Regions from separate parts of the Mesorhizobium sp. B2-1-1 genome, predicted to be linked through region 2. Evidence: riboswitches for the same ligand, from Rfam matches in the RefSeq annotation. Region 2 holds a riboswitch; each other region holds the start of a gene.
What was found. Region 2 has a riboswitch for cobalamin ahead of FJ972_RS15340 (CbtB domain-containing protein). Riboswitches for the same ligand answer to the same signal wherever they lie in the genome.
Positions count from the first base shown of each region.

Region 1: another riboswitch for cobalamin. It lies ahead of bluB (5,6-dimethylbenzimidazole synthase); the one in region 2 lies ahead of FJ972_RS15340 (CbtB domain-containing protein).
Region 3: another riboswitch for cobalamin. It lies ahead of FJ972_RS01655 (aromatic ring-hydroxylating oxygenase subunit alpha); the one in region 2 lies ahead of FJ972_RS15340 (CbtB domain-containing protein).
Region 4: another riboswitch for cobalamin. It lies ahead of FJ972_RS20725 (ABC transporter ATP-binding protein); the one in region 2 lies ahead of FJ972_RS15340 (CbtB domain-containing protein).

Region 1 is NZ_CP083954.1:4,618,847-4,626,054, forward strand. Features, by position in the region: gene dxs (1-deoxy-D-xylulose-5-phosphate synthase) at 1-392, opposite strand, end outside; gene FJ972_RS22725 (pirin family protein) at 470-1,390, opposite strand; gene FJ972_RS22730 (DUF2277 domain-containing protein) at 1,431-1,697, opposite strand; gene FJ972_RS22735 (exodeoxyribonuclease VII small subunit) at 1,796-2,047, opposite strand; gene FJ972_RS22740 (histone deacetylase family protein) at 2,051-2,977, opposite strand; cobalamin riboswitch at 3,099-3,279, shown strand; gene bluB (5,6-dimethylbenzimidazole synthase) at 3,328-4,080, shown strand; gene FJ972_RS22750 (TetR/AcrR family transcriptional regulator) at 4,124-4,729, opposite strand; gene FJ972_RS22755 (MFS transporter) at 4,848-6,071, shown strand; gene ribB (3,4-dihydroxy-2-butanone-4-phosphate synthase) at 6,122-7,208, opposite strand, start outside.
Region 2 is NZ_CP083954.1:3,126,533-3,133,740, reverse strand. Features, by position in the region: gene cobO (cob(I)yrinic acid a,c-diamide adenosyltransferase) at 1-314, opposite strand, end outside; gene cobU (bifunctional adenosylcobinamide kinase/adenosylcobinamide-phosphate guanylyltransferase) at 316-831, opposite strand; gene FJ972_RS15345 (CbtA family protein) at 824-1,621, opposite strand; gene FJ972_RS15340 (CbtB domain-containing protein) at 1,637-1,816, opposite strand; cobalamin riboswitch at 1,852-2,048, opposite strand; gene FJ972_RS15335 (aromatic ring-hydroxylating oxygenase subunit alpha) at 2,183-3,352, shown strand; gene FJ972_RS15330 (MFS transporter) at 3,356-4,555, opposite strand; gene FJ972_RS15325 (DUF1624 domain-containing protein) at 4,787-5,791, shown strand; gene FJ972_RS15320 (methyltransferase family protein) at 5,788-6,264, shown strand; gene FJ972_RS15315 (MerR family transcriptional regulator) at 6,564-6,950, opposite strand; gene mgtE (magnesium transporter) at 7,076-7,208, opposite strand, start outside.
Region 3 is NZ_CP083954.1:355,617-362,824, reverse strand. Features, by position in the region: gene FJ972_RS01660 (hybrid-cluster NAD(P)-dependent oxidoreductase) at 1-818, opposite strand, end outside; gene FJ972_RS01655 (aromatic ring-hydroxylating oxygenase subunit alpha) at 838-2,085, opposite strand; cobalamin riboswitch at 2,216-2,418, opposite strand; gene FJ972_RS01650 (DUF680 domain-containing protein) at 2,898-3,095, shown strand; gene FJ972_RS01645 (DUF680 domain-containing protein) at 3,165-3,371, shown strand; gene FJ972_RS01640 (DUF680 domain-containing protein) at 3,441-3,647, shown strand; gene FJ972_RS01635 (DUF680 domain-containing protein) at 3,719-3,955, shown strand; gene FJ972_RS01630 (ABC transporter ATP-binding protein) at 4,043-5,155, opposite strand; gene FJ972_RS01625 (alpha-glucosidase) at 5,181-6,845, opposite strand; gene FJ972_RS01620 (carbohydrate ABC transporter permease) at 6,850-7,208, opposite strand, start outside.
Region 4 is NZ_CP083954.1:4,204,667-4,211,874, forward strand. Features, by position in the region: gene FJ972_RS20705 (HlyD family secretion protein) at 1-491, opposite strand, end outside; gene FJ972_RS20710 (MarR family winged helix-turn-helix transcriptional regulator) at 488-967, opposite strand; gene FJ972_RS20715 (FecCD family ABC transporter permease) at 1,096-2,115, opposite strand; gene FJ972_RS20720 (ABC transporter substrate-binding protein) at 2,124-3,071, opposite strand; gene FJ972_RS20725 (ABC transporter ATP-binding protein) at 3,111-3,899, opposite strand; cobalamin riboswitch at 4,156-4,365, opposite strand; gene FJ972_RS20730 (LacI family DNA-binding transcriptional regulator) at 4,428-5,453, opposite strand; gene FJ972_RS20735 (Gfo/Idh/MocA family protein) at 5,635-6,666, shown strand; gene FJ972_RS20740 (sugar phosphate isomerase/epimerase family protein) at 6,669-7,208, shown strand, end outside.

The DNA.
Region 1 (7,208 bases), 1.5 Mb from region 2:
GAGGAGTGGGCGGCGCCAAACGGATCGTATTCGCTTTCGGTGCGGCGGGTGAAGCCGGAGAGGCCGCCCTCCTGCCGCAGGGTGCGGATGCGATCGCGGCGCCCGGTCAGGATCTTGTGCGGATAGGCCTGGTGGCCGACATCCCAGATCAACCGGTCATCGGGCGTGTTGAAGACATAGTGCAGCGCCACGGTCAGTTCGACCACGCCAAGCCCGGCGCCGAGATGACCGCCGGTGCGCGACACCGCGTCGATCAGTTCGAGGCGAAGCTCCGATGCCAGTTGCGGCAATTCGCTTTCGGAAAGCGTGCGCAGCTCGGCCGGGATGCGGACCTTGTCGAGAAGCGGCGTATGCGGCGTTGCGTTCACGGGTAGGCCCAAGCTTCTGTTCATGCGCGGGATAGGCCGCCGGCAGGCGAAAGTAAATGCCTGCCAAATGACGCGAAAGGCACGCCCCGTCGTCGACTTCCTCAGCCTTCCGGCAGTGGAATGAACTCTTCCTCATCGCCGGGAACGATGTCGAAGCGGCCGGTCTTCCATTCTTGCTTGGCCTGTTCGATGCGCTCCTTGGAGGACGAGACAAAATTCCACCAGATGTAGCGCTTCGAGCCCAGCGAGGCACCGCCGAAAAGCATGAAATGGGCACCAGCCTGTGAGGATACGACGATCTCGTCGCCGGGCCGGAACACCAGAAGCCGTTCCGCCGGAAACACGTCGCCGGAAATCGAGACCTCGCCTTCCAGCGTATAGATGGCGCGTTCTTCCGCGTCGGCAGGGATTTTCACGCTGGCGCCGGGCGCCAGCCTGAGGTCGGCGTAGAGCGTCTCGGAATCGGCTCGCACCGGGGAACGCAGCCCCTGGAAATCGCCTATGACGATGCGGCCGCTGACGCCTTCCGCGTCGATGTCGGGAAGCCGCGCGACAGCGGTGTTTTCGAAAACCGGCGCCACTTCCTCCTTGCCGTCCGGCAGCGCCAACCATGTCTGCAGCCCCGAGACCGACATCGGCGCGCCGCGCAGTTCTTCCGGCGTGCGCTCCGAATGGACGATGCCGCGGCCGGCGGTCATCAGGTTCACGTCACCCGGCTCGATCACCATCTCGGTGCCGAGCGAATCGCGATGCCTGATCCTGCCGTCGAACAGGTAGGTGACCGTCGACAGGCCGATATGAGGATGCGGCCGGACGTCGAGCGCCTGACCGGCACGCAGGATGGCCGGGCCCATGCGGTCGAAGAAGATGAAGGGACCGACCAGCCGCCTTTTGGCGGTCGGCAAGGCGCGGCGAACCTGAAAACCGCCAATGTCCTTGGCGTTCGGAATGACCATCAATTCGATCTGGTCGCTGGCAAAGGCATCGCCGGCTTCAGGATCCTTCCCGGGAAAGAAGCTCATGAACTCTCCTTGTCAGCGGCCGATGGCTGCTTTGGCCAGATCAGGCAAAGCGGATCGCCGCCTTCGCCCGCAGCTTGGCCGCAACCTCCTCGCGATTGCGCGGATGCTGGTTGGTTTCAAGCGAATCGAGAAGCTCGCGCGCCGACGCCGCGATGGCCTCGACGGCATGGTCGAATGCGTGCTGGTTCTGCTTCGAAGGCCGCGTCGTTCCGCTCAGCTTGCGAACGAATTGAAGGGCTGCATCGCGCACCTCGTCGTTGGTCGCCGGCGGATCAAAATTGAACAGGGTCTTGATGTTTCTGCACATCGCTTCCGTATCTCCTCTTGTCCTGGAGCCGTTTCAATCGGGACGCGTTCTATCCTCAATCATGATCGTGTCAAAAACCAGAGAGACGGCTGCGTGCCTCAATCCGCGTCCAGCGGCTCCGTCCCGACCGGCTTGCCGTCGCGGGACAGCCTGATCTTCTCCACCTTGTCCTCGGCCGCCTTGAGCAGCCGGTCGCAATGCACCTTCAGCGCCTCGCCGCGCTCGTAGATCCTGATCGACTGGTCGAGCGGCACATCGCCACGCTCCAGATCATCGACGATCTTCTCCAGCGCGTCGAGAGCCTGTTCGAAGCTCATCGCCTTGACGTCTTCGTTGGTTTCACCAGCCATCATTCATCCTTTCATCAGTCGCCCGACATGGGCGGCGACCGAAAATGCCAATCCTTGCAGATCGTAGCCGCCCTCGAGCAGGCTGACGAGCCGGTTGCCGCTGTGGCGCGCCGCGCGCTGCATGAGTTGGCCGGTCGCCCAGTCGAAATCATCCTCGGTCAGGTTGATCTCGGCCAGCGGGTCGCGATGATGCGCATCGAAGCCGGCCGAAATGATGATCAGGTTGGGTGCAAAATTGTCGAGCGAGGGCAGCACGCGCGACAGGAAGGCATCGCGGAACGCCTCGCTGCCGGTCTGCGGCGCAAGCGGCGCGTTGACGATGTTGCCGGCGCCGGTTTCGTTCTTTGCTCCGGTGCCCGGGTAGAGCGGCATCTGGTGCGTCGAGCAATAAAGCACGGACGGATCGTCCCAGAAAATATCCTGCGTGCCGTTGCCGTGATGCACGTCCCAGTCGACGATGGCGACACGTTCGATATCGTGTTTGTGCTGTGCATAACGTGCGGCGATGGCCGCCGTGTTGAACAGGCAGAAGCCCATCGCGGTCGCTTTCTCGGCATGATGGCCGGGCGGCCGGGCGGCGACGAAAACGTTGTCTGCCCTGCCGGCAAAGACGTCGTCGACGGCGGCGTTGGCGGCTCCGATCGCGGTGATCGCCGCCTGCCAGCTCTTCGGGCTGGCCGTTGTGTCGGCATCGATGCGGGCGATGCCCGTCTCGGGAATGGCGGCGCGTACCCGCTCGACGAAATCCTCGGGATGCGCGTAGAGAATGGTGGCCTCGTCGCCTTCCGGCGCCTCGAGGCGGTCGAGCGCGGCAAAAGCCTCGTCGTCGAGCACGCGCTCGATGGCGCGCAAGCGGTCCGGCCGCTCCGGATGGCCGGGCGGCGTGATGTGCTCAAGGAAGATCGGATGGGTGTAGAGACGAGTGGCCATGCCCCCTATCTAGTGCCCCGGCGCGGCGATGGCCATGCGTTGCGGCCTGATGGCTGGGGAAAATCGCGCCTGCGTCCATTCGCGTCGCCGCGGGGATTGGCGGCGCAGGGGCTTCGTCGTAAAGTCCCGGCCACTGCCTGGTGCCCGCCGCGAGCGGGAGAATCGGGAACACGGTTTGATACCGTGGCGTGCCCAACGCTGTAAGGGGGACCGCGCCGGTAAATGCCACTGTCGAGGACGGGAAGGCGCCGGATGAGGGTTGATCCCGAGCCAGAAGACCGGCCTGGCAGGCATCGTCATCCGCATGGTCAGGCGGACGGCAGTTGATTGCAATCGCAAGGGGACAAGCGATGCCGGACAATATGACCATCCCCGTGGGTGACGGATTCGACCAGATGGCGCGCGATGCGGTCTACCGCGCCATGTTCACGCGGCGCGATGTCCGCAGCCATTTTACATCAGAGGCCGTCGACGACGAGGTCTTGGCGCGGCTGCTGCTTGCCGCCCATCACGCGCCATCGGTCGGCTTCATGCAGCCATGGAATTTCATCGTCATTCGTGGCACCGAACGACGGGAACAGGTGCGCGACCTGTTCCTCGCGGCGCGCGAGCAGGAATTGCCGGCGATCGAGGAAGAGCGGCGGGCGCTCTACCGCAAGCTCAAGCTGGAAGGCATCTGCGAAAGCGCGCTCAATATCTGTATCACCTGCGACCGCCGACGCTCACAGGGTTCGCCGCTGGGACGCTGGCACAATCCCGAGATGGATCTCTACAGCACGGTCTGCGCGGTGCAGAATTTCTGGCTGGCGGCGCGCGCCGAAGGCGTCGGCGTTGGCTGGGTCAGCATTATCGAGGCGCAGGCGTTGAAAGGCCTTCTGTCGATTCCCGAGCATGTGACGCCGGTGGCCTATCTCTGTGTCGGCCGTGTCTCGGAGTTCGCGCCGAAACCGGACCTCGAAACACATGGCTGGGGGCGGCGGCTGCCGCTGCCCGAGCTGATCATGAGCGAGACGTTTTGCGGACAGGGCGAAGTTCCGCTCAAATCAACGATCGCACGCCTCAAGGCGGCAACATGCGAAAAGTCTGACAAACCCTTGATTTGATTGCGGATACGGCATGCCCAGAGCTGCCGGCGGCCTGCCGTCGTCAGGCGGCTCCGGCATCATTCCTCAACAATCCTTCGAGCAGTTGCTTGAATGCCGCCACCACGGTCTTTGATGTCGCTTCCGGGTCGTTCGAATTGGCGATCCGCTGCGCCGCCTGGCTGCTCGCCCCGTTGATCAGCCGTGCCGCGGTCTCGGGGTCTACGCCCGGGACAACTACCCCGTCGCCCTGCAGCGTCGTCAGGTGATCGGTCATCGACGCGACGCAGGCATTGGCGTTCGGCCATTGCGCGGGATCCCCCAGCACGGCCGGACCGTCCCGAAACATGATGCGCTGGATTTCCGGCTCCAGCGCCATTTCGATGTAGCTCGTGCATTCGTCGACGAAGCTTTGCCAGCGGGTCGGTGCTTTCGCTGCAACCTCATTCACCCGTGCCGCCATCTCGGCGTCTATCTCGGCGATAACCGCCTGCAAAAGCCCCTTCTTGTCCCCGAAATGATGATAGAGCGCACCGCGCGTCAGCCCGGCCGATGCGGTGAAATCATCCATCGATGCCTCGGCATAACCGATCGTTCCGAACGCATGCCGGGCCGCGGCAATCAATTTGGCGCGCGTTTCGGCGATCATTTCCCTGCGGGGCTTGTGCATCTCTTCTGGCCTTATCCACATACGTCACGTATGCCAATTGACATACGCGACGTATGATCTATTTAGTTCATACGCATCGTATGTAATTTCCGAATCGCCTTTTGTCGAGGAACGGACCATGCAGAACCCCTATTCCGAGATCTTTCGAGCCCCTGGCGCCAAGGGCTTTGCCGCTGCAGGCTTCATGGCGCGCCTGCCGATCGCCATGGCGCCGATCGGCATCGTGGCGATGCTGTCGCAGACGCGTGGCGAATACTGGCTGGCGGGTGCCGTCTCGGCGACATTCGCGCTGGCCAACGCTTTCCTGGCGCCGCAGATCTCCAGGCTGGTCGACCGCCTCGGCCAGACATGGATCGTCGTGCCCACCACCATCATCTCCGTGCTGGCATTCCTGCTGCTGATTGCGTCGGCCAACCAGGATTGGCCGGTATGGACAATGTTCGTGTCGGCGCTGCTGGCAGCGGCCATGCCCAGCATGCCGGCAATGGTGCGCGCGCGCTGGACCGAGCTTTTTCGCGGCCGGCCGGAGATGAACACCGCCTTCGCCTTCGAATCGGCGGCCGACGAACTGGTCTATATCGCCGGCGCGTCGCTGTCGGTGGGCCTCAGTGCGGCGCTGTTTCCGGAAGCAGGCATGCTGGCGAGCACGTTGTTTCTCGCTTTGGGCTCGATAGCATTCATCCTGCAGCGATCGACCGAGCCGAAAGTGCGGCCGGTGGACCATGGTTCGACTGGCTCGGCAATCCGCCTGCGGCCGGTACAGATCATCACCTTCACCCTGATCTTCATCGGCGCGACCTTCGCGACGACGGAAGTGAGCACCGTGGCGATCACCAAGGAGTTCGGCCAAGCCGGTGCCGCAAGCCTGGTGATCGGCGTCTATGCGCTGGGATCGTTCGTGTTGGGCATCGTGGTCGGCGCGCTCAACCTCAAGACGCCGCTACAGCGCCAGCTGACCGTCGCGGTCGCCATCATCGCAGTCAGCACGATTTTGCCGCTCACCGCCGACAGCGTGCCGATTTTGGCGCTGACCGTCTTCATCAGCGGCGTGGCGATCTCGCCGACTTTCATCACGGCATTCGGCCTGATCGAACGGCATGTGCCGGAAGCGATGCTGACCGAGGGCATTACCTGGGTGACAACGGGAATCGGCATCGGCATGGCGCTGGGCTCTTTCGCCGCCGGCGCGGTGGTGGATGCGTTCGGCGCCCAGAACGGGTTCTGGGTCTCGGTGGTCGCGGGCGGCATCGCGCTGGTCACGGTGCTGCTCGGCCAGCGCAGTCTTGCCACTCACAAATGCGAGTTGGATGGGTGTGAAGCGGCCGTCGCTGCCGCGGAATGAACCATGACGCGTCCGGTTCAGCGGATCGGACGCTATTGCCGCCGTCGAACCTAGAGAATCTCGGTCTTGGCGATGTGGATGCCAAAACCTTCGAGGCCGACATAGTGGCGCTCGCGCGAGGCGATCAGCTTGATCGAGGAAATGCCGAGATCCTTCAGGATCTGCGCGCCGAGCCCGATCTCGCGCCATTCATTCTCGCGGCGGCGCGCCTCTTCGTGATCCTCGCGGTCGCCGCTCGCCGGCCGGTTGCGCTCCTGGTGGGCGACGCCGACCGAGCCCTCGCGCAGATAGACGATGACGCCGCGCTTGCGCTCGCCCATCGCCTTCATGATGCCGTCCAGCCGGTGGCTGGTGCCGAAGACGTCCGTCACCACGTCCTCGGAGTGCAGACGCACAGGCACCTCTTCTCCGTCGCGGATGTCGCCGAAGACGACGGCGACATGGTGCATGGAATCCCAGGGCAGCGTGTAAGTGAAGACCTGCGCCTTGCCGCCGAGCGTGTCGATCTCGGAGCATGCCACGCGTTCGACCAGCGTTTCCTTGCGTTGCCGGTAAGCAATGAGGTCGGCGACAGAAACCTGCTTGAGGCCGTGCTCCTCGGCAAAAGCCGCGACCTGCGGGCCGCGCTTGACGGTGCCGTCGTCATTGACCAGTTCCGAGATCACGCCGATCGGCGGCAGGCCGGCGAGCTTGCACAGATCGACGGCCGCCTCGGTATGGCCCGAACGCATCAGCACGCCGCCTTCGCGCGCGATGAGCGGGAAGATGTGGCCGGGGCGGACGAAATCGGAGGCGCCGACATTGCCGTTGGCGAGATTGCGCACGGTCAGCGTGCGGTCGTCGGCCGAAATGCCTGTCGTGGTACCATGCTTGAAATCGACGCTGACGGTGAAGGCGGTGGTGTGCGCCGAATCATTGTCGGCGACCATCGGCGCAAGGTTGAGGCGCTTGGCCTCCTCGCGCGGCATCGGCGTGCAGACGATGCCCGAAGTGTTGCGCACGATGAAGGCCATCTTTTCCGGCGTGCAATGGACGGCGGCGACGATCAGGTCGCCCTCGTTCTCGCGCCCGTCATCATCCATGACGACGACGATCTCGCCGCGCTCGAAAGCCCGGATTGCTTCGACGATCTTCTTC
Region 2 (7,208 bases):
TCCTGTGTCTCCCAGGTGAACCCCTCGCCCATCGCGTGCCAGACGACGCGGTCGCCGAAGGCGGCGAAGGCCTCCTTCTCACCCGTATGCCATTTGCCCTTGATGAACTGGACGACGCCGACGCGCTTGCCGTAGCCGAGCATCCGCAGCGCCAGGCCAAAGGCAGCCGTGGTCTTGCCTTTGCCCGGGCCGGTGTTGACGATCAGCAGCCCCTTTTCGACCGTCTTGCTCGCCACCTCGGCGTCTTGGACCGCCTTGCGCTTGGCCATCTTGGCGCGGTGGCGCTCTTCGTCCTTTTCGTCGATGTCGGTCATGTCACTTCACCTTGAGCGGCAGCCCCGCCACCATCAAAAGCACGGTCTCGGCAATCGCCGCGACCTGCTGGTTGAGCCGGCCGGCGGCGTCGCGGAACCGGCGCCCCAGCGCATTGTCGGGCACGATGCCTTGCCCGACCTCGTTGGATACCACGAACCAGGGTCCGCGCGGCCGCGACAGCATGTCAGCCAGCCGCCGACATTCGGCCTCTACATCATGATCGGCCAGCATGTGATTGGTCAGCCAGAGCGTCAGGCAGTCGACAAGGACCGGCTGGTCCTCCGGTAGGGCCTCGAGTGCACCGACAAGGCCAAGCGGTGCATCGATGGTCGTCCAGCCCTCGCCGCGCCGCGACCGGTGCAACGCGATGCGCTGCCGCATCTCGTCGTCATAGGCTTGCGCCGTGGCGATGTAGGTCCATGGCGAAGGCAAGGCCGTCATCAGCGTTTCGGCGTGCGCGCTCTTGCCGGAGCGCGCACCGCCGATGATGAAGGTCAGTCTTCCGCGATCAGGCAAAGCTGTCGCGCAGGCTCGTCGCGCTGCCGGTGAAGCGTCCGCGCACCACGCCGACGACAGCGCCGAGCACGAGCCAGAACACCAGGTTGGTTACGGTTACCGCCACCACGAACTGATGGTGCAGGCCTTCCGGAATCGGCGTCTCGAAACTGTCCGGCTGCGGCGCGCCGACAATATGCGGCGCGACGATCAACACCACGCCCAGAATCGCCAGCGGCAGTGATTTGGGGAAGGCGATCAGGGCAAGGCCGATCGCCGTCGCCGCCACCGTCGCCGTCCACCAGATCTGGCGTGGCAGAAGCTCGGCGGCAGGCATGGCCGGCAGTTCCGGCGGCAGGCCGAGGCCCGGCGCCAGCGTGAACACGGCAAAGCCGGCCAGTCCCCAGAACACGCCCTGGCGCCAGTTGCCGATGCCGCCGGCGAATTCCGAAACCGCGACCAGGACCAGCGCGAAGCCGATGCCGGTGACGATGTTGGCAAGCACGCTGAAGGCGAAGCGCTCGAAGCCGTCGGCCGGCGCCCAGCCTTCCTCTTCAGCCGGAACAGCTTCAGCGGCTGCCGGCGCGGCGGAGCTCATGGCATTGCCCGCCGGGGCGGCAGAGTTCATGGCGTTGTTGTCGGTCGGGGCCGGTGCGGTATGGTCGTGGTGGTGGCCGCCGCCGGCCTGTTCGTAGACTTCCGCCTTCAGGATCAACGGCACGGTGGCATAGGCCTGCATGCAGGCGAGAACGACACCTGCCACGAGCCCTGCGATCGCCGCGATGAACACGACGTTGCGAAACAGGTTCATGATGTCAAATCCCTATCAGTGGCAGGGAAACGCCATCGAGTGGCGATAGTCGTGCGCGGCATTGTGGACCGCGTCGATATGCGAGAAACCGACAAAGCCTACGACGAAAACGCCGAGCAGCGCCGCGAGCGCGAGCTGCAGGAGGCGCGACTGCGAGGAGATGGAGGCGCCGAGGGAGACGGAAGCGGTATTCATGTCTTGTCCTTTCACCCTCCACCCGAGGGCATCGAAGTCAGTTTCCTGTCGCCGGCAGGTCTCCTGGCTCGCGGATCAGCGCCCTTCCCCACCTTCCCGAAGAAAATCTTCAGTGGCATATGGAGAGGACTACCGCACACAGTTGCGGGGGCAGCCACGGCATTGGGCAACAAATCTGCCCGCACCGCATTCCCTCTTGGCTCCAATCGGAACCGACGACGAAGGTGACTATAGGGAAAATCGCCGCATCCGGCAAACCAAATTCCGACGGCGACAAGCGCTTTAGCGCCGTCCGGCCGCTTGCTCCGCTGCAATTGACAATTTCCGTGGCCGGGTGTCGGCTGCCATCCTCACAGGAGGCCAGCCATGCAGCCCGTCCAGAGCCAGCACGCCCCCTATAACGGCCTCACCCGGGCCGAGCCGACATTGCCGTCCTCGGCCTATTGGGATGCGGCGGCCTACCAGCGCGACCTCGACGCCATCTGGTACAGGAACTGGCTGCTCGTCTGCCGTGAAGCTGATCTCGCCCAACCGCTGGCTTTCCGCACCTTCCGTGTCGGCAGCCAGGAGATCGTCGTGCTGCGTGACGATACCGGCGAACTGCGCGCCTTCCACAACACCTGCCGGCATCGCGGCTCGCAGCTTTGCCAGGAACGCGAGGGGCGGCTGAGGGCGCGGCTGATCACCTGCCCCTACCACGCATGGTCCTATTCGCTGCGCGGCGAGCTCGTGCGCGTGCCATCGAAAACGCTGCCCGAAGGTTTCGACAAGGCGGACCATCCGCTCTATCGCGTCGCGCTGTCGGTCTGGCGCGGCTTCGTCTTCGTCAATCTCGCGGAAGATGCCGCCGGCTCGGCGCACTCATCCTTCGACCCGGCCTCCGGCGATCTCGGCAACTGGCCGCTGGAATCGCTGGTATCGGGCCATGTGCTGCGCAAGGTGATGAACTGCAACTGGAAGATCTTCTGGGAAAACTTCAACGAATGCCTGCATTGCCCCGGCGTCCACAAGGACCTGTCGCGGCTGGTGCCGATCTACGGCCGCGGCCTGATGGGCCGGCATGACGACCCCGAATGGACCCGCCATGCCGACAATGACGCGCCGGAATTTTCCGGCGGGCTGCGGGCGGGTGCCGAAACATGGTCACGTGACGGCCAGGCGCATGGGCCGGTCTTTTCGGGCCTGACGCCGGCCGAGCGCGCCGCCGGCCAGACCTACGCCACCAGCCTGCCCTCGATGTTCATCGTCGGCCACGTCGACTATGTCAGGTCCGTACGGCTGGTGCCGCTTGGCCCCGAGCAGACCGAATTGACCGCCGAATGGCTGTTCGCGCCCGACGCGCTCGCCGCCACCGACATCGACAACATCGTCGGATTCGGCACCCAGGTGCTGGAGGAGGATGCCGCGATCTGCGAGGTCAACCAGAAAGGGCTGCGCTCCATGCGCCATAAGGCCGGCGTGCTGATGCCGGAGGAGTACGACCTCCACCGCTTCCACGATTGGGTACGCGAACGACATGCTGCGCTTGTGCCGTAAGCTTCACAGCGACTTCGGCAGATACCGCCAGGTGACATAACCGCAGACCGCCGCAAGCAGGCCGAGCGTGACGAAAACCGAGCCCAGTCCGAAAAAGGCCAGCACCACCGAGTAGACCAGCGGCGGCGTCAGTTCGGAAAAGTCGAGATAAGTGCGGTAGACCGCAGCCATCTGCGCCCGCTCATAAGAGCGGACCGAGCGCATGAAGGCGGTCGAGCCCAGCGCGTCGAGCGCGATGGTGAAGAAGGCGCCGCACAGCAGGAAGGCGCCGGTGACGAGCGGCGCGCTTTCGCCGACGGCACCCGCCGCCAGCAGCACCACCGACATGGCGAAATAGGCAAAAGTCATGGTCCTGCGGCCGCCGAAGCGCTTGCCGGCCTTGCCCCAGAAAATCGCCATGAACAAAAGCGCGTTGCCTGCCGAAACCAGAATGCCGCCGGCAAGTTCGCCCTCACCGGTGATGACCATGAACAGCGGGCCATAGACGAAAAATGTCGTCCAGAAGCAGGAGCGGCCGAAGGCGATCAGCCAGGCCAGCCTCAGCCTCGGCTGCGCGACGAAGCGGCCGATATTGGCCAGCGGGTTGACCGGGCGCGTCTTGCCCGGCCGGATCGAGGGATTGTCGCCGAGCCGGTAGGTCCAGAACAACGCCAGCAGGGCCAAGGCGAATACGGCGACCGCGCCATGCGCGGCATAGATGCCGAAGCGCGTGTAGAGAAAGATGCCGAGCGTCGGCCCACCCGTCCAGGCAAACATCGACCACGCCATGCGCAGCGATTCGGCCTGCATGAAATCGGTCTTGCGGATGTGGTCCATGATGTAGAGGTTGAGCGTGATCGACAGCGCGCTGGCGCCCATGACACGGCACAGCATGCCGGCCAATTGCCCGGCGAGCGTATGCGTGACGAAGAACAGCGAGCCGATCGCCAGCAGGCAGGCGCCCGCCGTGTAGACCCAGCGCCGCGCGAAGCGCTGGATCAGCATCGGCATGAACAGGGTCACCGACAGGCCGAGCATCGCCACTATGGTGTAGAGGATCGAGACGATCTGCTCGTTGTGGAGGATCTCGTAGGCCTGGATCGGGATGACGCTCGACACCGTGGCGCGAGCGAAGGATTCGACCGCGTAGAGCGAGGCGAAGGTGCGGGCATCCGCGGCCTTGAGGGCCGGTAGCCAGATCGGATGGCGCACATGCGTGGACATTGCTTCCCCAAAGCAGAATCACCAGCCAAATCTGCGGCCATCATTTCGCGACCGGTAACAGGAAACCGACGTGCCCCGGTTAAAACGAAGCCGGTCAAAGGCTTTCCGGTGCTGGCCTAAAGGGGTGCCTGATGCAGCGCCGGCTGATCGTCCGTATCGAAGCTCACGGCCTTCTTTTGTCCGGCGTAACCGTGATAGTCCTCGTGCGGGGCTGAATCAGATCGCGAGACCATGAGCATCCAGACGCCGACCATGCCCACAGCGGAGTTGCCGAAGACCAAGCGAATCGTCGCCATCGACATGCTGCGCGGCATCGCGCTGGTCGCCATGGCGAGCTACCATTTCACTTGGGACCTGGAATTCTTCGGCTACACCGATCCCGGCCTGACCGCCTTCGGCTGGTGGAAGTTCTATGCTCGCTGCATCGCCTCGACCTTCCTGTTCCTGGTCGGCGTCAGCCTGTATCTCGCCCATGGCAAAGAGATCCGCTGGAACGGCTTCTGGAGACGATTCGCCATGGTCGTCGGAGCGGCGATCGCCATTTCGGTCGCCACCCGTATCGCCACGCCGGACGGGTGGATCTTCTTCGGCATCCTGCACCAGATCGCGCTGGCGAGCCTGCTCGGGCTGGCATTCCTGCGCCTGCCGGCGCTGCTCACACTGCCGATCGCCGCGGCGGTCATCGCCATTCCCTTCTATTTTCGGCTGGAATCGTTCGATCACCCCTGGCTGTGGTGGGTCGGCCTTTCCGCGGTCAACCCACACTCCAACGACTATGTCCCGCTGTTCCCGTGGTTCGGTGCGGTGCTTGTGGGCCTCGGAGCGACCAAGCTTGCCTCCGGCTTCGGCGCCTTGGCGCGCCTGGCGGATGTGGCACCCGGGCGCTGGTCCAACCCGCTGGGCTTCATCGGCCGGCACAGCCTGGCCTTCTACCTGATTCACCAGCCGCTGCTGATCGGCAGTGTCTGGTTGTTCTCGCAAGTAATGCCGGCCAAGGTCGAAACCCCGCAGGTGAACTTTCTCAAGACCTGCCAGATCTCGTGCGAGCAGCAGCGCGACAGCAAGTTCTGTTCGAGCTATTGTGGGTGCATGCTGGACACGCTGGAGGGCGAGGCAACGCTTGATCGGCTCTACAAGAACGACCAGACCGCCGAATGGAGAGCGCATCTGGCGGATCTCGCCGGCACCTGCACGGCCCAGACCGACAGCAAGATGACGGAGGAAGGTGTCGAATGACCGAGACCCTGCCCAAACCTGGGCTAATACCATGGCCGCCGCTGATCTATATCGCCGCCATCGCCATCAGCATCGCGCTCGGCTTGCTTTTTCCCCTGCCCTGGATCGGCGACCTCCTGGGCGACCTCCTCTACGCGGCCGGCTGGGTGGCGCTGTTCGGCGTCGCCGCACTCTGGTTCACCGCCATCCGCACCATGACGCGGGCCAAGACCACGCTCAACCCCAACGCCGTGCCGGACCATCTCGTCACCACGGGTCCTTTCGGCGTCACCCGCAATCCGATGTACCTCGCCAACACGCTGCTGTTGATTGGCGTCGCCTTCATCTCCGGGATCGTCTGGTTCCTGCCGCTCGCCTTCGTCGCCGCCTTCGTCACGCAGAAGGTCGCGGTGGAAAAGGAAGAAAAGATGCTGTCGGCAAAGTTCGGCAAAAAATACCGCGACTATGCCAAAAGAGTGCGGCGCTGGATTTGAGCATCTGAACGCCGGCTGCCAGAGCCATATCGGGAAGATAACGGTTTCCGATTTGTGGCGGAGACCAACAATTTGTCGATGTCGGCGCCGCCCCTCACCTGCCTGCCGGCATCCTCTCCCCGTATAGTGACGGGGAGAGGGGCGCTGTCATCAGCGGTTTCGCCAGCCACCAGCGTTGCAGGAAAGAGACCGAGATCACGGTCAGCCCCCTTCTCCCCGTCACTATACGGGGAGAAGTGCCCGGCAGGGCGATGAGGGGCGGCGCCGACTCTAAAGCGATTGTCCTGCCTGGAAGGCCGCTACGTATTAACCCCGAGCTCGACCAGCCGCTCAACGCAGGATTCCTCGGCCTGGTCGAGTTCGGCCAATGTCTCCTCGAGGTCGCGGCGCTTTTGCCTCAGATCCTCGCGCTTTTCCTCGATGCGCTTGATCATCAGCTTGAGCTGGCCGACCTCGCCGGGCGGTTCCTTGTACATCTGGATGATTTCGCGGATCTCGTTGATCGAGAAGCCGAGCCGTTTTCCGCGCATGATCTGCCGGATCAGGTGTCGGTCGGATGGACGAAACAGCCGCGTGCGGCCCCGCCGCACCGGCTGCACCAGGCCCTCGTCCTCGTAGAAGCGCAACGTCCGTGTCGACACGTCGAATTCGCGCGTCAGCTCGGTGATCGAATAATATTCCCGCATTCTCGCCCCATAGCCGGAGATTGGCGATTGCTGCTCTCCGTCCGCGGCAGACCTGCCGGAATAGGCCGCAGTCTGCCTGTCGCCGAGCCTCGCACGGCATTTACGTAAAAGTCAATTGAGCCTGATCAATGGACGCCGAACCACCACGTGGCAAGGCCGAGAAAGGCGAAGAAACCAACGACGTCGGTGACCGTGGTGACAAAGACCGCCGAAGCGACCGCGGGATCGACCTTGAAGCGGTCGAGCAGCAGCGGGATC
Region 3 (7,208 bases), 2.8 Mb from region 2:
CCGTCTCCGGTCGGCGAGGCGAACGGCGCCGGGATTTCCTCCACCAGCGGCGCTGCAAAGCTCTCCTGATGGTATCTCGCCATGTCGAAGCCGGCGGCTTCGAGCATGCCGCGCACGGCACGCATGAAGGGGTCGGGGCCGCAGCAGAAGATTTCGCGCTCTCGGAAATCGGGCGCCAAAAGCGGCAGCCGGATGGCGTCGATGCGGCCCATATGGCCGAACCAGCCTTCCCGGCTCGACCGCTCCTCGATCATGAAACCGAGCGACAGGCCGGGCATGCGGCTGCCGAGCAATTCCAGCTCCTTGCGGAAGATGATCTCTTCGGGGCGGCGGGCGCAGTTGACGAAGCCGACATCGGTCCATGGCGCGCAGTCGTTCAGCCAGCGCAGCATCGACATCATCGGCGTCACGCCGGAGCCGGCCGAGATGAACAGATATTTGGCCGCCGGGTGGCTGTGCAGCGAAAAGTCTCCGGCCGGCCCATACGCCTTGACGTGCGAACCAGGCCTCAAATGGTCGAACATCCAGCGTGTGCCGGTGCTGCCGGCCTGCGCCTTCACCGTCACCGCGATCGAGAATGGCCGTGAAGGCGAAGACGACAGCGTGTAGGTGCGCATCAGCAACCCATCCGCTGTCGGCAGTTCCAGCGTCACGAACTGGCCCGGCTTGTAGCGGAACCAGGTCTGGTTGTCGGAGCGGAAGGTGAAGGTCTTTACATCAGGCGCCTCGTCGCTCACGCCGATCACTTCCAGCACCTGGAGCCTGTCGTTCCAGGGCGCCATCTGATCGAGATGGCGATAGAGGCCGAGATCCGTCATCGCATTCATCCCTTACCTCTCAAGCAACGCTGCGCAGGGCCGGCCGGCCGTCTTCGGCGAGACGCGGACCGATGAAACGCGCGTACCAGTCGACGAACTGGATGACGCCGCCTTCGTGCAGTTCGGAATAGGGGCCGGGTTCATAGGCCGGCGACAGGATGCCGAAGGCGTTTTCCTCGACGATGCGACGATCCTGGCCGTTGGTCTCGGTCCAGACATGGGTGAGTTCGGCAAGGTCGTAGTCGACGCCCTCGACCGCGTCCTTGTGAACCAGCCATTTGGTCGTCACCGCGGTCTCGGTGGCGCTGATCGGCAGCACGCGGAACGTGACGGCGTGGTCGCCAAGGATGTGGTTCCAGGTCGTCGGATAGTGATAGAGCAGCAAGGAGCCGATGCGGTCGGTGGCAACGCCGTCGGACAGGTTCTTCTTGACCGCGCGTTTTCCCGTCATCGTATAACTGACGGCATCGCGCAGCAGCGGCGCGCGGGTGGCACGGTACTGTCCGGCCGGGTCGATGCGGAACCTGCTCGGCAGGCCGGCCGCCTCGCACTTGGCCCAGTGCGACAGCATCTCCGGGTCGCTGTCGGCGTCTTGCACGCCAGTCACGGTCGGCGCCTCCGGGAAGGTCTTGCAGAGCTCCGGATGGTTGCCGGCGCAATGATAGCATTCGCGGTTGTTTTCCCAGACCAGCTTCCAATTGCCCTTCTCGACGATGGTGCTCTCGAAGGCGACCTTTGCTTCGCGCAGCCGATGCGGCAGCAAATAGGGTTCGATCATCGTCCGCATCGGCGCGAAATCCGCCGGCTCGTCGGCGAGGCAAATGAAGATGTAGCCGCCGACGCTTTCGCAGGCGACCGGCTTCAGGCCGAACTGGCTCTTGTCGAAACCCTCGGCCATCTGCCTGGCGAACAGCAGCCTGCCGTCCAGTTCATAGGTCCACTGATGGTAGGGGCAGACGAGCTTCGCCGCCGTGCCCTTGTCTGTGTTGCAGACGCGGCTGCCGCGATGGCGGCAAGAATTGTGGAAGGCGTTGATGTTGCCCTTCTGGTCGCGCACCAGCACCACAGGATAGTCGCCGATCTGCACGGTGATGAAGCTGCCGGGCCGGGGCAGTTCGCAATCATGGCCGATGAACAGCCAGTCGCGGTACCAGATCAGCTCCATGTCGAGCTTGAAGTAGTCGGGATCGGTATAGAAGGGCTGCTCGAGCGAGAAGCCGTCCCTGCGGCCTTGCAGCCGTTTCAGCATGTCGTTGCGCGCATCCATGTCCTGTCCTCGCATTGAAGTCCTGTCCTCGCATCGAAGGACTGAACGGAGGGGAGAGAGGAAGGATCAAGCCGCGCGCCGGCTTGCGCCGGACATGCACCATCCGCCTCTTGACCGCCCGCCGCGATCAGTCGAGTCCAACATCTCGGGCTGGTTTCCGGGCTCTGGAGCTGTCCTTGCGGACTGTCGCGACACCTTCCCAGGCCTTTGCCCAGTGGTCTCCCGTTGCGACCTGAACTCCACCACCGTTGCGGGGGCAGCGCCGGATTCTGACCGGCTTCCCAATTCTCCGCCTCGTCGTCACGCGGCGGCACCTGAGATGGCAGGATCTAACCATGATCGCCGGCTTGTCGTCGGCATGAAAACGACATCGCATCCATGCCGCGCGACACGCACTGAAAACGGTGCGGCCGCCGTTGCAGGGGCAGAAAGCCTCAGGTCGCCGCCTCGGATTCCGTCTCGTGGCGGAGGCAAAAAAGGTTAACGGTTTCGAAAAGTGACTATTAGCGCCCTCTAAAATCGAACCGAACGGTTCGTTTCTGTTGACGATGCGTGCAGGACGGTGTGAACACTGGGCCTTCGACACAGTTGGTGATCGCGCCGTCTGTTAGAATAACTATTTGATAACAAATGGAAAAAACGAATGTAGAAGGCCCTGGCACAATTTCAAGTGGTGGAAACTTGGTCCACACGGAAAAACTTCGTGATTGGAAATGGCGGTATGGCTTTCCCACATCGGGGCTGTCCGAACGACGCGATTTCCTCCCGAGACACGCCGCTAGACGGACGGAAAAATACTGGAGTATCAAAAAATGAAAAAGATCATTCTCACTGCCGCCGCCCTTCTGGCTGTTTCCGGCAGCGCCTTCGCTAGTAGCGACCATTATGGTTCGAATGCCCCTGCGGCCACCGCCGTCGACAGCTCGTACACCGCTTCGACCAAGAAGTCGGAACCGGCTGCCCAGACGCCTGTCCAGGGTGCCGATCGCAACCTCTTCGGCAACAACTAACAGCCGATCTCCAGTTGACGGCGGGCCTTCCGCCGTCCTGGCGAAATTTGAGAATTCAGGAGACTTGAAATGAAGAAGATCGTTCTTGCTGCCGCCGCCGTCCTGGCCGTGTCGGGCAGCGCTTTCGCCGGCAGCGACAACTATGGCTCCAATGGCGCCAACCAACCTGCTGTCACCTCGGTCGACAACGCGCACACGGCTTCGGTCCAGAAGTCGGCGCCGTCTGCCCAAGCGCCTGTTCAGGGTGCCGATCGCAACCTCTTCGGCAACAACTAACAGCTGATCTCCAGTTGACGGCGGGCCTTCCGCCGTCCTGGCGAAATTCGAAAATTCAGGAGACTTGAAATGAAGAAGATCATCCTTGCTGCCGCCGCCGTTCTGGTGGTGTCGGGCAGCGCTTTCGCCGGCAGCGACAACTATGGCTCCAATGGCGCCAATCAGCCCGCGGCCACTTCGACGGACAGCTCATACACCGCTTCGACCAAGACGTCGGCTCCGGCTGCCCAGGCACCTGTTCAGGGTGCCGACCGTAACCTCTTCGGCAACAACTAACAGCCGATCCTGCAGCAGATGGCGGGCAAGCCCGCCTCTGCGGTGGAATTTGAGAATTCAGGAGACTTGAAATGAAAAAGATCATCCTTGCTGCCGCCGCCGTCCTGGCCGTTTCGGGCAGCGCTTTCGCCAGCAGCGACAACTATGGCTCCAATGGCGCCAATCAGCCTGCCGTCACCTCGGTCGACAATGCGCACACGGCTTCGATCCGCGACAGCGGCTCGCCCGTCTACAAGCTGCTCAATTCGTCGGGCGATGTACACAAGTCCGCCCCTCAGGGCAGTGACCGGAATCTCTTCGGCCACTAACAGCCGAAGCTGACACCAAACACGAGCGGCGGGCTTTGCCCGCCGCTCCTGTTTTTGCGTGACCGGCAATTAATTCATGGCCTGCTCTCAGGCCGCTTTCGCTTCCGTCTCGTGCAGCGCGAAGGATCGTCCATCCGCGTCGAAGATATGAAGGTCTCCGGCGTCGGCGCTCAGCCGCAGTGTCGCCCCGCGCTTGACCTCGACATTGCCCGGCAGCTTGGTCACCAGCGGCAGGTCGGCGCGGCCGATGTCGACATAGACGAGTTGCACCTCGCCGAGCTGCTCGACATAATCCACCGTTCCTTCGAACAGATAGTCCGTGCCGCCGGCGATCGTCAGGTCCTCCGGCCGCACGCCGAAGCTCACCGACGCGCCCTTGGCCGAGGCCGGCGTCGCGATCGGCACCGTAGCCTTGCGGCCGCCGACATGACTGATGGCGGTCGGATTGCCCGATTTGTCGATGGTCGCCGGCAGGATGTTCATGGCCGGCGAGCCGATGAACTGAGCAACGAACAGATTGCCGGGTTTCTTGTAGAGTTCCATCGGCGTGCCGACCTGCTCGATATGGCCCTCCTTCAGCACCACGATGCGGTCGGCCAGCGTCATCGCCTCGACCTGGTCGTGGGTGACATAGATCATGGTGGTGTTGGGCATCGATTCCTTGAGCTTGGCGATCTCGATGCGGGTGGCGACGCGCAGCGCGGCGTCGAGGTTCGACAGCGGTTCGTCGAACAGGAACACCTTCGGGTTGCGCACGATGGCGCGGCCGATGGCCACGCGCTGGCGCTGGCCGCCCGACATCGCCTTGGGGAGGCGGTCGAGATAGTTGGTCAGCTGCAGGATCTCTGCCGCCTGGCGCACGCGCTTGTCTATCTCGGCCTTGCTTTCCTTCCCGATCTTCATCGAGAACGCCATGTTGTCGTAGACCGTCATATGCGGATAGAGCGCGTAGGACTGGAACACCATGGCGATGCCGCGTTTCGACGGCGGCACGTCGTTGACCACCTCGCCGGCTATTCTGAGCTCGCCCGAGGTGATCTCCTCGAGCCCTGCTATCGAGCGCAGCAATGTCGACTTGCCGCAACCCGACGGCCCGACGAAGACGATGAACTCGCCCGATTTGATGTCGAGGTCGATGCCGTGCAGAATGTTGAGATTGCCGTATGATTTCTTCACTTGCCTCAGCGTGACATCGGCCATGTTTCCCTCCAGTGGTCCCTAGAATTCAGTCGATGCGCCCGAACCAGGCGCCGTAGCCGCCGAGGCGGATGGAGCCGGAGCTCTGTTGTCCCGAAAATCCGTGTCCGGGCAAAGGTTGCAGCGATCGACCGCCAAGGTCAACCTCCGCTGGCCCGGATCCCAGGTTGAAGACGCAGACGATCTGCTCGTTGCCCGCGCGGCGCGTGAAGGCGACAGTGTCGCCCTGGCTTTCGATGAAATTGATATCGCCCTTGGCCAACGCCGGATGGGCACGGCGGAAGCCGAGAAAGCGTCGGTAGTGTTCGAGCAGCGAATGCTCGTCGCCTTGCTGGACATTGACGGCTTGCGACAGGTGCTTGGCCGGCACCGGCAACCACGGCTTTGCCTGGGAGAAGCCGCCATTCCTGGCGCTGCCGTCCCACACCATCGGCGTGCGGCAGCCGTCGCGGCCCTTGAATTCCGGCCAGAAACGGATGCCGTAGGGATCTTGCAGATCCTCGAACCGCAATTCGGCTTCGCCGAGCCCCAGTTCCTCGCCCTGATAGATGCAGACCGAGCCGCGCAAGGACATCAGCAATGCCGAGATAACCTTGAGATAGGCGGTCGGGTCGGCTTCGTTGGCGGCCCAGCGCGAGGCCGGGCGCATCACGTCATGGTTGGAGAAGGCCCAACACGACCAGCCATCGCTGGCAACCTTGCCGAAGGTTTCCAGCACCGAACGGACCTTGGCGGCGCTGATCTTTTCCGGCGCCAGGAAGTCGAAGGAATAGCACATGTGCACGCGCTTGCCGCCGGCTGTATAGGCCGCGACAACGTCCAGTCCGCGCTGTGAATCGCCGACCTCGCCGACCGCGGCCGTTGCCGGATATTCGTCGAGCAGGGCGCGGAAGCGTTCGAGGAAGCCGAGGTTCTCCGGACGGCTCTTGTCGTAGATGTGGTCTTGGTAGTTGTAGGGATTGACCGCGGGTGCGGTCTGGTCGTTGCGCTGCTCCGGCGGCAGCGGCGGGTTGTTTTCCAGCCCCTGGCTGTGGAAGTAGAAATTGATGGTGTCGAGGCGGAACCCGTCGACACCGCGCTCCAGCCAGAAGCGGGTGACGTCGAGCAGCGCGTCCTGGACTTCGCCGTTGTGGAAATTGAGGTCCGGCTGTTCCGCGAGAAAGTTGTGCAGGTAATATTGCTGGCGGCTGGTGTCCCATTGCCAGGCCGATCCGCCGAAGATCGACAGCCAGTTGTTGGGCGGCGTGCCGTCCGGCCTGGGATCGGCCCAGACGTACCAGTCGGCTTTCGGATTGCTGCGGTTCGATCGGCTTTCCCTGAACCAGGGATGGATGTCGGCGGTGTGCGACAGCACCTCGTCGATCATCACTTTCAGCCCCAGCCTGTGCGCCTCCGCCGTCAGCGCGTCGAAATCGGCCAGCGTGCCGAACATCGGGTCGACGTCGCAGTAATCCGAGACGTCGTAGCCGAAATCCTTCATCGGCGATTTGAAGAAGGGCGAGATCCAGATGGCGTCCGCGCCGAGCGCGGCGATATAGGGCAGCCGCCCGATGATCCCCTTGAGGTCGCCGATGCCGTCGCCATTCGAGTCCTGGTAGCTGCGCGGATAGATCTGGTAGATCACGGCACCTCGCCACCAGTCGCTATCGACGGCGAGATCGGGCTTCGAACTGGCTTTCAAAGCGGATTGCATGGTTTCAGCCTCCTTTCACCGAGCCTGCGAGCAGCCCGCGGACGAAATAGCGCTGCAAAGAGAAGAACACGATCAGCGGCACGATGATGGTCACGAAAGCCGACGTCGTCAGGATCTCCCAGTCGCCGCCACGCGAGCCGAGCAAGGCATTGAGCTTGGCGGTCAGCACGATCTGATCCGCCTCCGTGCCAAGGAAAACCATCGCCACCAGGAGATCGTTCCATACCCACAGGAACTGGAAGATGGCGAAGGACGCCAGCACGGGAAATGACAGCGGCAGCACGATCTTGACGAATATCTCGAAATCGCTGGCGCCGTCGATGCGCGCCGATTCCATGATCTCGCGCGGCAGGCCGGCAATGT
Region 4 (7,208 bases), 1.1 Mb from region 2:
GACTGGGCATAGGCAACTTCGCTGCTGGCGGATTTCTCCTGCGCCATGGCCTGGCTGTAGGCGGCGCGCAGCTGTTCGACGTTGAGCCGCGCGGCGGCCACCGCCGCGTCGGCCTGCGCAAGTGCGATCCGGTAAGGCTCGGGGTCAATGGCGAAGAGAAGATCGCCTTGCTTCACCCTCTGATTGTCCGAGATCGCAACCTGAACGATGCGGCCCGCCGTGTCCGAGGCGATCGATACCTTGGCCTGCTGCAGGTTGGCGTTCTCCGTCTCCTGGTAGCGCCCTCCAGTGACCCAGACATAGCCGCCACCAATGACCAACGCCGCCGGCAGTGCGAACATCAACAAGAAGCGGCCGAGACGGCGCTTCTTCTTTGGCACCGGCGCCGGCTCTGCCGGAGGTGTCATTGTAACAGGGGCCGCGGCCGGCTGCTGCGGCGCTTCCATTTCCACTTTGGCGGCGTTTTCGTCGACCTTGGCTACCGCGTTCATGCTGCTGCGCCTTCCGTATTCTTGACCTTGTCGCAGGACGGTGAATCGCCATCCGCGAGATTCTGTGCCATCGCATCCAATGCCCTGATCAGGACGCGGCGATCGTCCGGCGAAACGCCGGTCAGCGACTCCTCATAGACTTCGCCGGCGAGGCTCTTGACCTCCGCATACGCGGCACTTGCCTTGGGAGTTGGGAAGATCATGCGCACGCGGCGGTCGGCGGCGTCGGAGCGGCGCTCGATCCAGCCGCCCTCCTCCATCCGGTCAACCAGCCGCGAGACGCTGATCGGCTCGATTTCAAGCAGTTCGGCAAGCCGCGCCTGCGAAACGCCCGCTTCCTTGGCGACGCGAACCATCAGGCGCCATTGCGCCGAGGACAGGCCAAGGCCGCTGGCGCGCGCTTCGAAGCGCTTTCGCATCAGCCGCTGCACGTCGTGGATCAAAAATCCCAATCTGTCTACGCCTTCGGAAACCATGAGTGGCATATATAATAAGCGTGCTTATCATTCAAGTCCGGCATTGTTCCAGAAGCCGGCAAACGTGCATGGCAGCCGTGCAGCACAATCATGGCTGCGTCCGATGATTTCGGCCGCCGCGACACCCATTACAAGCGGTTGCGGATCAGCATGGTGACAACGAAGAAGGCGCCGAGCGAGCTGGTGATGATGCCGATCGGCAGTTCCTGCGGCGGCAGCAATGTGCGCGCCAGAAGGTCGCTTGCCAGCAACAGCACCGCCCCGAACAGCGCGCAACTTACGATCAGGCGCAGATGCAGCGCGCCGGCCAGCGGCCGCGACAGATGCGGGATCATGAGGCCGACGAAGCCGATGACGCCAGCGACCGAAACCAGGATCGCGGTCGAAAAAGCGGCGACCAGAAACGTCGTCCGTCGCATTCGCGCCACCGGCACGCCAAGACTTTCGGCGGCATTTTCGCCGGCCAGGAAAGCGTCCAGCCGGCGATGATTCCACAACCCGTACGCCGCAATCGTGCCGGCCCCAAGCGCACCCAGCCAGATATTGTCCCACCGCGCAAGGCCGAGCCCGCCCATCGTCCAGAACAGCACCGAATGGGCGGCGCGCTGGTCACCGGCAAAGACCAGGTAATTGGTCAATGCGGTGAACATGAAGGAGACCGCAAGTCCGGCGAGGATCAGCCGTTCGGGGCCTTGTCCCCTCACCCGCGCAACCAGCAAAAGCACAACGCAAGCCGCCAGAATACCGCCGGTGAACGCAGCGATCGGTAGCGTCCAGATCCCGAAACTGTCGCCGAAGACGGTGATGACGGAGACAGCGCCGGCGGCGGCTCCCGACGAGAGGCCGAACAGGAACGGATCGGCAAGATCGTTGCGCGTCACCGTCTGTAACAGCGCGCCGACCACGCCCAGGCCGCCGCCGACACAGATGGCCAGGATTATGCGCGGCAATCTGAGGTCGACGACGATCCTGCCGACCGGGCCGGACACGTCATGCCCCTTCAATCCGATCGCATGGCCAAGTGCTGCAACGACGTCGCCCAACGGAATCATCGTCGAGCCATAGGCGATCGACAGCAGCGCGAACGCAGCGATTGCCAACGCCGCCGCCGTCATGGCCAATAGGAATGCCTTGTGCCGCAAAGTCATGTTCCCGGTTAAAACGCTTCCGGATGCATCGCCCTGGCAATCTTGCCGATCGCGTCGATATTGGCCGGCCCGGGTGTCAGTTCGGCATAGCGAAGCGCCACGAAGCGTTCGTTCCTGACCGCGTCCGTCTCCTTCATTGCCGGATGCGCTTTCAGGAAATCGAGCAGCTTCCGGTAGCCGCCGCCATCCTGATAGTCGAGCAGGATGAGGAATTGCGGATTGCGCGAGGCCACCGTCTCCCAATCCGTGTTGCCCCAGCTGGTGTCCATGTCGGCCATGATGTTGTCGCCGCCGGCCGCGGAAATCATGGCGTTGGGAATGGCGAACTTGCCTGATGTGAACGGCTTGTCCTCGCCGGAATCATAGAGGAACACGCGCGTTCCCCTGCGGGCGCCGACCTTGGCCGTGATTTCGGCGAGCTGCGCCTTCCAGCCGGAGACGAGCTTATCCGCTTCGGCCTCCTTGCCGAAGATCTTGCCCAGCTTCTCGACATCGCCATAGAGCAGGTCCATCGAAGCGGCGGGGCGGTTCTTGTCGAGATGGACGCAGCTTTCCGTCAGCACCAGGGTCTTGATGCCGTGTTGCGCCAGCGTATCGGGCGTCACCTCGCCGCCCGGCTTCATGCCGTAGTACCAACCGGCGAAGAAGAAGTCGGGCTCGACAGCGACCAGGTTTTCCAGCGTCGGATATTTGGGCGCCAGTTCCGGGATCGAGCCTTGCTCGGCCTTAAATTCGGGGCCGACCTTGTACCATCCGGTGATGCCGGTCAGGCCGACGATCGACGGCTGCAGCTTCAGGGCGAAGGCCATCTCGGCCATGTTGAGATCGTGAATGACAGCGCGCTTTGGAGGCGCGTCGAAGGTCAGCGACTTGCCGCAGCTGTCGACCGTCACCGGAAAGGCGAAGGCCGTAGAGGCCAGCAGGGAGAAGGCAAGAGATACGGCAAGGCGTTTCACGGATGTTGCTCCTTCGTTGCACGGGAATTGGATCTGCGCTCACGAAGATGGCGCGGCACGGTTCGGAACCTCGAACACCATCAGCTCGCGGTCCTCCGTCGGGTGGCGCAACCTAAAGACGTCGACACCGAAGATCTCGCGGATCAGCTGCTGAGTGAGTGCTTCGCGTGGCGGCGCCAGCACATGCAACCGGCCATGGCTCATCACCGCGACCCTGGTGGCGAAAGGCGTCACCAGCGCCAGATCGTGCAGCACCGCGATCACGGTCATGCCGAGGCCTGCAACCAGTTCGAGCAACTCGCTGCGCGCCCGCGGGTCGAGATGGTTGGTCGGCTCGTCGAGGAACAGGATCTTCGGCTCCTGTGCGATGGCGCGGGCAAGCTGGGCGCGCTGGCGCTCGCCGCCCGACAGCGAGCCGATGGTGCGGCCAAGCAGCGGCAACAGCCCGGTCCGGCGCAGCGCCTCGACGACAATGTCGCGTTCCTCGCTCCTGTGCCTGCGGCCGGTATGCGGAACCCGGCCGAGCTCGACATAATCGATCACCGCCAGCCGTGGATCCGGTTGATCGGTCTGGCCGACGACGGCGATGTGCAGCGCCCGCTCGGCGGTCGAAATCCTGTCCAGCAGGCGCCCGGTGAGCTTCACTTCGCCCGAACTCGGCCGCAGCATGCCCGACAGCATGCGCAGCAATGTCGTCTTGCCGGCGCCGTTGGGACCGATGATGGCGAGACGGTCGCCCGCCGCCACCGAAAGGCTGACCGGATGCACCAGATGCAGGCCATCCGCCGCCGCGGCCAGGTCGCGGGCCTCGAGAAGCGGCGCGGTCATGGGCAATTCCTTGCAGGGCCTGCCGGAATACGGGCCAGCGTCTTGCTTGCCAATCCTGCCGGACGCTGGCCTGAATTCACCTCGGTGGCGATATCGCGGCAAAGCGTGCACACGATGATGCGATGCATGGGAATGCAGTGAATGCGATCGATGGAGCCGTCCAACTTCCGTCACTTTCAAAAATGGCGACGGAAGGAAGCTGGCTTGAACCGGTCGACAAGACCGAACCCCGCGTCTCCTCCCGGCACACCCCGTCCGGTCAACCCATGCAGATGGCAGGTCTCCTGGCTCGCGGGTCGTTGCGCCATCCTGCCTTCCCAGCCTTGCCGGCCAGTGGCTTCTCGGATTTTGCTAGCCGCTTACAGTTGCGGGGGCAGCCATGGCTTCGACCCGAAAATCGGGCCTCACCATGTTCCCTTTTCACCCCTCGCCTTGCGGCGCGGGGACCATCACGAGTCGCAGCCTAGGATGCAGGCAGCGTCGAGGCAAGGTCGATGCATGTTCTGTTATAACGATACAAACGTGTGGTCAATCACTATCGCGCGCCACCAGTTCCAGCGGCCAGACCTCGCGAATGATCTCTGGCCCTTTCGCGCCGGCGAAAGCCGGGAGCGAGGCGAGCAGGATTTCGCCGAGCCGCCGCCCCATCGGGTCAAGGCTCGGACGAAAGCCGGTCAGCGCCGGCGAGAAATAACGGCAGAGCGGCGTGTCGACGATGACGATCACCGCGACATCCTGCCCGGGCTTGATCCCCATTTCGGCGAGCGCTTTGCAGCCGCCGAGCGCCATCGAGTCGTTGTTGAAGATAATCGCGGTCGGCGGATCCTTCGACCGCATGACTTGCGGTGTCACCGCGTAGCCACCGGCTTCGTTGATAAAACCGTCCACAATCAGGCCGGGATCGACTTCGATGCCGTGCCGCCGCAGCGCCTTGCAATAACCCTCCAGAAACAGATAACCGAAATTCAGGTCAAGCGACGGCCGGATGGCGGCGATGCGGCGGTGGCCACGCGCAACCAGCCGGTCGACCGCATCGGCGCCCGCCTTCTCGAAATCCAGATCCAGAGAGGGATAGCTGTCGTCGCCGGACCGGCTTCGGCCGAGCGTCGCGAAGGGAAAGCCGGCCTTGCTCAGATAGTCGATGCGATCGTCCTCGCGCCGCGTCCAGGCCAGTACGACGGCATCGGCACGACGCGTCTCGACGACGCGGCGCAGCCGCTCCTGTTGATAATCCGCCGGCGCGCCCATGACGATGATCAGGTCCAGCCCGCACTCGGCCAATGTCGCTTGCAGTCCGGTGAGGAACGGAATGAAGAACGGCTCGCCATACTGCTGGTCGCCCGGATGCGGCTGCAGCATGAAAGCCACGGCATGGGTGGTGCCGCGGCGTAGGTTCCTGCCCGAGTGGTTCGGTGAATAATTGAGCTTCCGGGCCGCCTCGAGCACGCGCTGGCGTGTCTCGGCGTTCACGTCGGCGCGCCCGTTAAGCGCGCGCGAGACTGTACCGATCGAAATGTTCAGGTGCCGCGCAAGATCGTGAATGCTGGACGCCAAGACCTCCCCCTCCTGCTTCTGGCTAGCACCAGCCGGTCGTGCGGCCAAGGCGTTTCAGAGCCGACGGTACAAATCCGATTGACAATATATGCCATCGGGTGTGTCATCGTAAACGTTTACGGAAGTCATTTACGGACTGCCGTGGGTGCCAGCCAGGAGGGGTTGGCCGGAGGAGCGCTGGATGATGCACGTCGTCCTGGTCGGGTGCGGAGCCATGAGCAAAACCTGGCTCGAGGCCATCAGCCAATCCCCTGCCGTCAAGATCGTCGGTCTCGTCGACCTCGACGCCGACAGGGCGCGCCAGCGGGCACGCGAATACGACCTCGCTGGGGTCGCGATCGGGACCGATCTCGACGTCGTTCTCTCCCAGACCAGACCCGATGCGGTGTTCGACGTGGTCGTGCCTGCCGCCCGTCGCGCCGTGGCGAATTCGGCCTTTGCCCATGGCTGTCATCTGTTGACGGAAAAGCCGCTGGCCGACAGCCCGGACAATGCGCGCGCCATCATCGACGATGCGCGGCGCGCGCGACGCGTCCATGCCGTGGTGCAGAACCGCCGCTACGTCGCCAACGTCCGGCGCATCCGGCGCTTCCTCGGCTCCGGCGCCATCGGCGCTGCGACCAGCATCCATGCCGATTTTTTCATTGCGCCGCATTTCGGCGGTTTCCGCGAAGGCATGCGCCATGTGCTGCTGCTCGACATGGCGATCCATACATTCGACGCCGCCCGCTACATGGTCGATGGCGAGCCGACCGAAGTGTATTGCCGGGAATGGGAGCCGTCCAATTCCTGGTACCGGCAGGGATCGTCGGCAAGCGCCACCTTCGAGCTCGGCCAGGGCAAGATGTTCACTTACCGCGGCAGCTGGTGCGCCGACGGTTTTCGCACCAGTTGGGAAGGCAGCTGGCGCATCGTCGGCGAACGCGGCAGCCTGACCTGGGATGGGCATGACGAGTTGAAGGCCGAAGCCGTGCTGCCGGAACGCGAAGGCCTGCTCGACAAGGTCGTGCCGGTAGCGGTGCCGCCGCTCGACCCTGCCGACCGCATCGGCGGGCATCTCGGCGTCATGGAAGATTTCGTCCGCGCCGTGGAAACCGGCACCGAGCCGGAGACGCGCGGCGCCGACAATATCAAGAGCCTGGCCATGGTTTTCGCGGCCATCGAAAGCGCCGAGACCGGGCGCCGGATCGAAATCCCCAGGCAGGAAGGATGACCATGGCGGACCCGCTTCTCGACATCAGGATCGGCACCATGGTGCGGGCCAATCTCGAAGATCCGGCCGCCTATATCAGGCAGATCCTGCCGCTCGGTTTCGAGAGCGTCCAGCCCTTCTTCTGGCAGACGCTGGGCGGCAAGGACCTAGGGCGGCTCGCAGGCGAGATCCGCGACGCCATCGGCGATGCCGATGTCAGCGTCAGCTCGATCGGCGTGTTCGGCAATCCACTCGAGAGCGGCGACACCGACCGCGGCGTGCTCAAGGCCTGGGAAACGGTGATCGACAGCGCGCATCTGTTCGGCACCAATCTGGTCAGCGGTTTTACCGGCCGCATCCGCGGCAAGCCGCTGACCAACAGCCTGCCGCGCTACCGCGAAGTCTGGGGCGAATTGGCCAAACGCGCGGCCGACAAGGGCGTGCGCATCGCCTTCGAGAATTGCGCCATGGATGGCAACTGGGCCGCCGGCGACTGGAACATCGCCCATAATCCGGACGCCTGGGAACTGATGTTCAACGAATTGCCGGATGAGAATCTGGGT